Regions from separate parts of the Dorea sp. AGR2135 genome, predicted to be linked through region 1. Evidence: predicted binding sites of a transcription regulator. Region 1 holds the regulator's gene; the other holds the start of a gene.
The links. The regulator Rex, encoded in region 1, represses fermentation and respiration genes when NADH is low (regulators of the CRP and FNR family bind a similar motif). The targets are predictions, from matches to a motif close to ATTGTTAANTANTTAACAAT.

Region 1 (4,122 bases):
TGCTTCCCACTGATCCGGGAAAATGCATCCAAGCACAAGAATTGGTTTTTTTATTTCATTTTTTCTCAAGACGACAGCTTCATCCAGTGTTGCAACCGCGTAGCCCCAGATATAGTCTACCGGTTCCAGTAACCGGGCAATCTGGACTGCACCATGTCCGTATCCATCTGTTTTGATAACTGCAATCATCTGTACCCCATCTTTGATATTTGCTTTCATCATCTGGAAATTATAAAAAATTGCATCCAGATCCACTCGTTCACATACTCTGCTGTATTGTTTCATAATCTAGTTTTCCTCCTGTATCGTCATGGCTGTTCCTGCCTTTTGTGCAAGTTCCCTTGCGAGAAGACTGTATGCGCCTTGTTCCTTCTCTATAATCTCACCAGCTCTTCCGTGAATATAAACACCGAGAAGCGCTGCTTCCCATTCAGAAAGTCCCTGTGCGAGATACGATGCGATAATGCCTGCCAGCACATCCCCGGATCCGGCTTTTGCCATAGCCGCACAGCCGGATAGATTTACCGCTACCCGCTCTCTCGGCTTTGCAATGGTTGTTCTGGAATCCTTCAGTACACAGGTAACGTCATATTCTTTAACAAATGTACGAAGTGCTGCAATACGATCTTTTTTTACTTCAGCAATCTTCAAACCGCTGATCCGTTCAAATTCTTTCATGTGCGGTGTAAAGATAAAATGTTCACAATCTGCACCACACAGATAATCCATATGTTCAGACAAAATATTGAGTCCGTCTGCATCTATGACACAAGGTTTCTTTGTATATGCAATGGTTTCTTTTAAAATCTTCCTTGCAGTCTTCTTTGTTCCAAGTCCGGAACCTATAGCTACGACATCTGCCCAGTCAATCAAGCGATGTAGTTCATTGACATCATATTTTTCATAAGTTGTAATGATTGCTTCCGGAATCTGACTCTGTAAGATCACGCGATTCTCTTTAGCAGTATAGATCTGCACCAGCCCGGTACCTGTCCTGTAAGCTGCAAGTGCGCCAAGATATGCAGCACCTGACATACCTTTGCTTCCGGTGATCATAAGAAGCTTTCCGTAAGTTCCTTTATTAGAGTCCGCATTTCGTTTTGGAAGAAGTGCTGCATAATCACTTCCCTCCAGTGTACAAACTGTTTCCTCATCTCTTTCCAGCGGAAGTGATACAATTCCGATATCCTCGGATACACAGATTCCTGCATAACTTCTTCCTGGATCAAGTACAAGACCAACTTTCGTCTCCTGAATTGTCACAGTATAGTCTGCACGCACTGCAGTTCCTAATACATTTCCTGTAGTTGCGCAAATTCCGGAAGGAATATCCACGGACATACGGACTGCATCAGACTGATTCACACACTCTATAATCTGCACATATCTGCCTCCAACCTCCCGGCAAAGTCCAACTCCAAAAATTGCATCGATAATTAAAGTATACGGTTCACTTTCAAATGCTTCTTGCTCAAACTGCTCCTTAAACTGTGCTCCTGTATTTTTCAACTGTTCTATCTGATAGGCAGTCTCTGGTGTACAGTGATCTCTGTTTCCGACCAGAACTGCTGTTACGTCACACCCTTCCCATGCAAACATTCTGGCAATCGCAAAGCCGTCCCCGCCATTATTTCCAGAACCACAGAGGACACATATTTTATTTAAATTAATTTTCCAGTCTTTAATGTGATCTACACATGCTCTGGCAGCCCGTTCCATAAGTTCCAGGGACGGGATTTTAAGTTCATTTATCGTAAATGAATCTGCCGTTTTCATCTGTTTAGCATCTGGCAAATATCTCATAGTTTTGATTCCTCCTGATAGAAAGAAACGTGCAAAGCCAGGATGCTATCTGAACAAACCTGTCTTTACACGTTATCTCCTTAATTATGTTCTTCCTTGTAGCGGCATATATTATATGACAGCCTCATCAGACTCTCGGATAAATGTACATTCTCAACAATCACACTTTCCGGGAGATTCAGATCTGTATGTGCAAAATTCCATATTCCGTGAACATTGTGATCTGCCAGAAATTTTGCGACTTTGATTGACTCATCCTTTGGAATCGTCAATGCTGCAATATCGATACTGTTCTCATCTACAAATTTCGGAAGCTCGTCCATCATATGAATTGGAACACCACGAACTTCCTGCCCGTCAAGCTCCGGATTGATATCAAACAATCCTTTTAAGATAAATCCCCGCTTTTCAAATGATGCATAGTTCGCAAGTGCACGCCCCAAATTACCAGCACCAATAATAATAATATTATGATCCTGTTCCAATCCAAGAATTTTTCCGATTTCTGAGTACAGATATTTTACATTATAGCCATACCCCTGTTGCCCGAATCCGCCAAAATTATTAAGATCCTGACGAATCTGGGAAGCTGTTACTTTCATTCTTTTACTAAGCTCATTGGAAGAGATTCGTTCTACTCCCTGCTCGATCAGCTCCCCAAGGTATCTATAATATCTGGGTAATCTACGGATAACTGCCTGTGAAATTCCCCTGTTTTGCATGATCCGCACCTCCTTCCTTCAAAAATTTCTACTCATTATTATAGGCAATCGTTAGTATAATGTCAAACTTTTTAGTTGTTTTTTGTAGTATTTTCGTTATAATAGTATAAGATGATGCCAAAATTATGCGGTCGCAGCCCTGCGGCATCTTTATTTCTCAAAATCACAGGATTTTTATCAAGGAGGATAGGATGATACTTGCATGTCACAATATCAAAAAAGCCTTTGGAGAAGAAGTAATTGTCTCCGGCGGCTCCTTTCATATAGAAGACCACGAAAAAGCAGCTCTCGTAGGACCGAACGGTGCTGGAAAGACAACACTTCTTAAGATGATCGTTGGTGAGATACAGGCGGACGGCGGCAATGTTGTTCTGACACGTGGCAAGACGATGGGATATCTGGCACAGCATCAGGATATGAATAATGACCATACGATCTATCAAGAGGTACGCACTGCAAAAGCCGATATTCTCGACATGGAGCGGCAGATTCGTGAGATTGAACAGGAAATGAAGCATTTAAGCGGCGAACGTCTGGAAGAACGTATGAATACATACCAGCGGCTCACAGTAGCATTCGAACGTGAAAATGGATACGCCTGCGAAAGTGAGATTACTGGTGTTTTAAAAGGACTTGGATTTACAGAAGAAGAATTCGCAAAACCGGTCGCGACTTTATCCGGAGGTCAGAAAACCCGTGTCTCTCTCGGAAAACTGCTCCTCACAAAGCCGGATATTCTGCTTTTGGACGAGCCAACCAACCATTTGGATTTAAATTCCATCTCATGGCTGGAAACTTATCTTCTGAATTATCCTGGTGCAGTACTGATTGTCTCTCATGACCGGTATTTTCTGAACCGGGTTGTAACAAAAGTTGTCGAGATCGAACTGGGCAAGCTTACCACTTTCATGGGCAATTATACAGATTACGCCAAGAAAAAGGAAATGCTCCGTGAAGCCAGAATGAAAGAGTATCTGAATCAGCAGCAGGAAATTAAGCATCAGGAAGCGGTCATTGAAAAGCTTCGCTCCTTCAACCGTGAAAAATCCATTAAGCGTGCAGAAAGCCGTGAAAAGATGCTGGATAAGATGACCCCGGTTGAAAAACCGATGGAACTGCATACAGATATGCACTTAACACTGGAACCTTCCTGTGTCAGCGGTAATGATGTCTTAATTGTCGAGCATTTAAGCAAAGCATTTCCACCACAGATTTTATTTGAAAATATCAGCTTCGAAATCAAGCGAGGGGAACATGTCGCGATCATTGGAGACAATGGAACCGGAAAAACAACAATCCTTAAGATTTTAAATCAGGTACTCAAAGCTGATTCTGGAAGTTTCCGTCTCGGTTCTAATGTAAAGATTGGTTACTACGATCAGGAACATCACGTTCTGCATATGGAAAAAACTATTTTCCAGGAGATTTCCGATGACTATCCTAATCTTAATAACACGCAGATCCGTAAAGTGCTGGCAGCATTTTTATTTACCGGAGATGATGTATTTAAACTGATTGGTGACTTAAGCGGTGGCGAACGTGGACGCGTGTCCCTTGCAAAGCTGATGCTTTCTGAAGCGAACTTCCTGATTCTCGA
Region 2 (4,122 bases), on a different contig from region 1:
GTATTTACAAGGTAAGCCTTTGCTCCACTCTTCTCCATCTTCTTAACAAGCTCTTCTGCATATTTTGTAGGATGCAGCTCTAAGAATGCCTGTCCGAAGCAAGCTGAGAATGTAGGTGTAGGCTCTGTGATTCCACGCTCTGTTCCTGCAAGTTTTGCTGTAAATCCTGACAGGAAGTAGTACTGTGTCTGCTCTGGTGTCAGTACAGATACTGGAGGAAGCACGCCGAATGCGTCTGCTGACAGGAAGATGACGTTTTTAGCTGCAGGTGCAGAAGAAATCGGGCGTACAATGTTCTCGATATGCTGAATCGGGTAAGAAACACGAGTGTTCTCTGTTACGCTCTTATCAGCAAAATCAATCTTTCCTTCAGCGTCAAGTGTTACGTTCTCAAGAAGAGCATTGCGCTTAATTGCATTGTAGATATCCGGCTCAGACTCTTTATCAAGGTTGATAACCTTAGCGTAGCATCCACCCTCGAAGTTGAATACTCCGTTGTCATCCCAACCGTGCTCATCGTCACCAATCAGAAGACGTTTCGGGTCTGTGGAAAGTGTTGTCTTACCTGTTCCGGAAAGTCCGAAGAAGATTGCTGTGTTCTCACCATTCTTATCTGTGTTAGCTGAGCAGTGCATAGCAGCGATGCCCTTCAGTGGAAGGAAGTAATTCATCATAGAGAACAGTCCTTTTTTCATCTCTCCGCCATACCATGTGTTTACGATAACCTGCTCTTTGCTTGTGATGTTGAATAATACAGCTGTCTCTGAATTTAAGCCTAACTCTTTGTAGTTTTCAACTTTAGCTTTAGAAGCATTATATACAACGAAATCTGGCTCGAAATCTTTAAGTTCCTCCTCAGTTGGCTGAATGAACATATTTGTAACGAAATGAGCCTGCCAAGCTACTTCTACGATAAAACGAATTGCCATACGGGTATCTTTGTTAGCACCGCAGAATGCATCTACAACATAAAGCTTTTTGTTGGAGAGTTCTTTGATCGCAAGATCCTTTACAGCGTTCCATGTCTCTTCAGAAGCTGGATGATTGTCATTCTTGTACTCATCAGATGTCCACCATACTGTGTCTTTTGAATTTTCGTCCATAACGATAAATTTGTCTTTAGGAGAACGTCCTGTATAGATGCCTGTCATTACATTTACTGCACCGAGTTCACTGACCTGTCCTTTTTCGTAACCTTCAAGTTCAGGGTTTGTCTCCTCCTCAAATAATAACTCGTAGGAAGGGTTATACACGATTTCTGTAGTTCCAGTAATACCATACTTGCTTAAATTGATTTCTGCCATCTTAAACCAAACCTCTTTTCTTAAATGTAATAAGGGAAATGGTCGATAGCTGGAACATTTCCCCCATTCATATTTAATTATACATTATTAATTTCCAAAATCAATAAATTTTTAACAAATTCCTCCGGTGCAAAATTACCAATTTTTTCCTAGGAAAGTTCCAATTTTCCGGTATAAAGCTGATAATAGGTTCCTTTTTGCTGAATCAGGTCATCGTGATCACCGCGTTCGATGATCCGACCGTGATCCAGGACGATAATTGCGTTACTGTTGCGAATTGTGGACAGTCTGTGTGCGATAACAAATACGGTACGCTCCTTCATCAGATTGTCCATACCTTTCTGTACGATACTCTCGGTACGGGTATCAATACTTGATGTTGCCTCGTCCAGAATCAGTACCGGTGGATCGGCAACAGCGGCTCTTGCAATAGACAGAAGCTGTCTTTGTCCTTGGGACAATTCCTCACCGTCACCGCTTAGTAATGTATCGTAACCATTTGGCAGCATCTGGATGAACTGGTCCGCGTGAGCAAGTTTTGCAGCATGGTAGATTTCTTCGTCAGTGGCATTTAGTTTACCGTAACGGATATTGTCTTTGATCGTTCCGGTGAACAAATGTGTATCCTGAAGAACGATTCCGAGGGAACGGCGCAAGTCATCTTTTCTGATTTTTGTAATGTCGATGCCGTCATAAAGGATTTCACCGCTTTGAATGTCGTAGAAACGATTGATCAGGTTGGTGATCGTTGTCTTACCGGCGCCCGTAGATCCTACGAATGCCAGCTTCTGGCCAGGTTTGGCAAAGAGGCTGATATCATGAAGAATAATTTTGTCTTCATCGTATCCAAATGTCACATCTTTGAATCTTACATCTCCGGTCAGTTCAGTATAAGTCACAGCACCATTTTCGTCAGCAGGCTTTTTCCATGCCCACCTACCGGTACGTTCTGTGCATTCAGTAATCGTTCCATTTTCATCTTTTTTTGCATTGACCAGTGTGACAGAACCGGTATCCTGTTCCGGTTCTTCGTCAATGAGCTTAAAGATACGTTCTGCTCCTGCAAGTGCCATGACGATGGAATTGAACTGCTGTGCAACCTGCATGAATGGCTGTGTAAAGCTCTTTGTAAACTGCAGGTAAGAAGCGATGACACCGATGGTAATACCGCCCACACCAGTAACTGAAAGCAGTCCGCCGAGAACTGCAGTCAGTACGAACTGGAGGTTTCCGGTGTTTCCGATGACCGGTCCCATCATATTTGCATATTTGTTTGCATTTGCAGCGCACTCGAACAATGCGTCATTTAGTTCGTCGAACTCTTTTTCTGAAATTTCTTCGTGATTGAAGACTTTGATGACACGCTGCCCGTTCATACGCTCTTCAATAAATCCAGTCACATCTGCCAGCGCCATCTGCTGACAGATGAAATATTTTCCACTGTTTGCGCCGATAGCCTTTGTTGCAGAGATCAGAACCCCGATGATGAGTACTGCAAGAACGGTAAGAAGCGGGCTTAGCACGAGCATGGAGATAAATGTTACGACGATAGTGAAAAATGACATCAGTGCCTGTGGGATAGCCTGGCTGATCATCTGTCTTAATGTATCAGTATCGTTCGTGTAAAGGCTCATGATAGATCCGTTCGTGTTCTGGTCAAAGTAGCGGATTGGCAGTGTCTGCATGTGCTCAAACATATTGTCGCGCACTTTTTTTAACACGCCCTGTCCAATGTATACCATCATTCTTGTATAGGTAAATGTTGCAATTACTCCGATCAGGAAAATGGTTCCGAGAACCATCAGTGCCTGGTAAAGCTCGGTGTAGTTTGGACTTTTTTGCCCGATCAGCGGAATGATGAAATCATCCAGCAGATATTTCAGAGACAGAGATACCGAGATAGAAGCAACTGCACTCAGCAGGATACAGATGAACACAAGGATAAATTGATATTTGTAGCTGTCCATTACATATTTCAGAAGCCGTTTTCCGGTGGCGATTGTTGTGGCATCCATTTTTGGTTTCTTTTCAGGTCTGTTATTTTTTTTATGTTCTGTCATATCTTCATATTTCTTATTGGAATTACTCATGATCGCCACCTCCTTTTACCTGTGATTCATATACTTCCCGGTAAATTTCATTTGTCTTTAATAATTCTTCAGATGTTCCAATTCCCATGATCTGTCCACCATCCAGAACGATGATCTGGTCAGCATCTTCGATAGAAGAAACGCGCTGTGCAATGATGATCTTGGTGGTGTTCGGAATTTCCTCGCGGAATGCTTTCCGGATCAGGGCATCCGTCTTTGTATCTACTGCACTGGTAGAGTCATCCAGAATCAGGATCTTTGGTTTCTTAAGGAGCGCCCTTGCGATACACAGACGCTGCTTCTGCCCACCGGATACATTGTTACCTCCCTGGACGATTTTTGTATTGTAACCGTTCGGGAACTCCTGAACGAATCCGTCAGCCTGCGCAAGCTTACATACACGTTTGACTTCTTCATCGCTTGCAGTTTCATCACCCCAGCGGATGTTTTCATAAATGGTTCCAGAGAACAGTACATTTTTCTGAAGAACCATGGATACCTGGTCACGCAGGGATTCCAGGCTATAATCACGAACATCAATGCCACCGACTTTGACACGTCCTTTTGTGACATCGTAAAGTCTTGGGATGAGCTGGACAAGGGAAGATTTTGCACTTCCGGTTCCACCGATGATACCGATAGTCTGTCCGGACTCAATATGAAGATTAACGTTTTTCAGAGATAAATTTCCGCCTTCACCTGCGTAGCTGAAGTCTACATGGTCGAAT

Region 2: a site for Rex is predicted at 1,404-1,423, ahead of pckA (phosphoenolpyruvate carboxykinase (ATP)). Genes of this name have one in related genera too.

The regions. Positions count from the first base shown of each region.
Region 1 is NZ_ATVU01000001.1:229,286-233,407, reverse strand. Features, by position in the region: gene alr (alanine racemase) at 1-285, opposite strand, end outside; gene G593_RS0101110 (bifunctional ADP-dependent NAD(P)H-hydrate dehydratase/NAD(P)H-hydrate epimerase) at 289-1,803, opposite strand; gene G593_RS0101105 (redox-sensing transcriptional repressor Rex) at 1,884-2,525, opposite strand; gene G593_RS0101100 (ABC-F family ATP-binding cassette domain-containing protein) at 2,717-4,122, shown strand, end outside.
Region 2 is NZ_ATVU01000012.1:53,412-57,533, forward strand. Features, by position in the region: gene pckA (phosphoenolpyruvate carboxykinase (ATP)) at 1-1,304, opposite strand, end outside; gene G593_RS0109150 (ABC transporter ATP-binding protein) at 1,454-3,319, opposite strand; gene G593_RS0109155 (ABC transporter ATP-binding protein) at 3,387-4,122, opposite strand, start outside.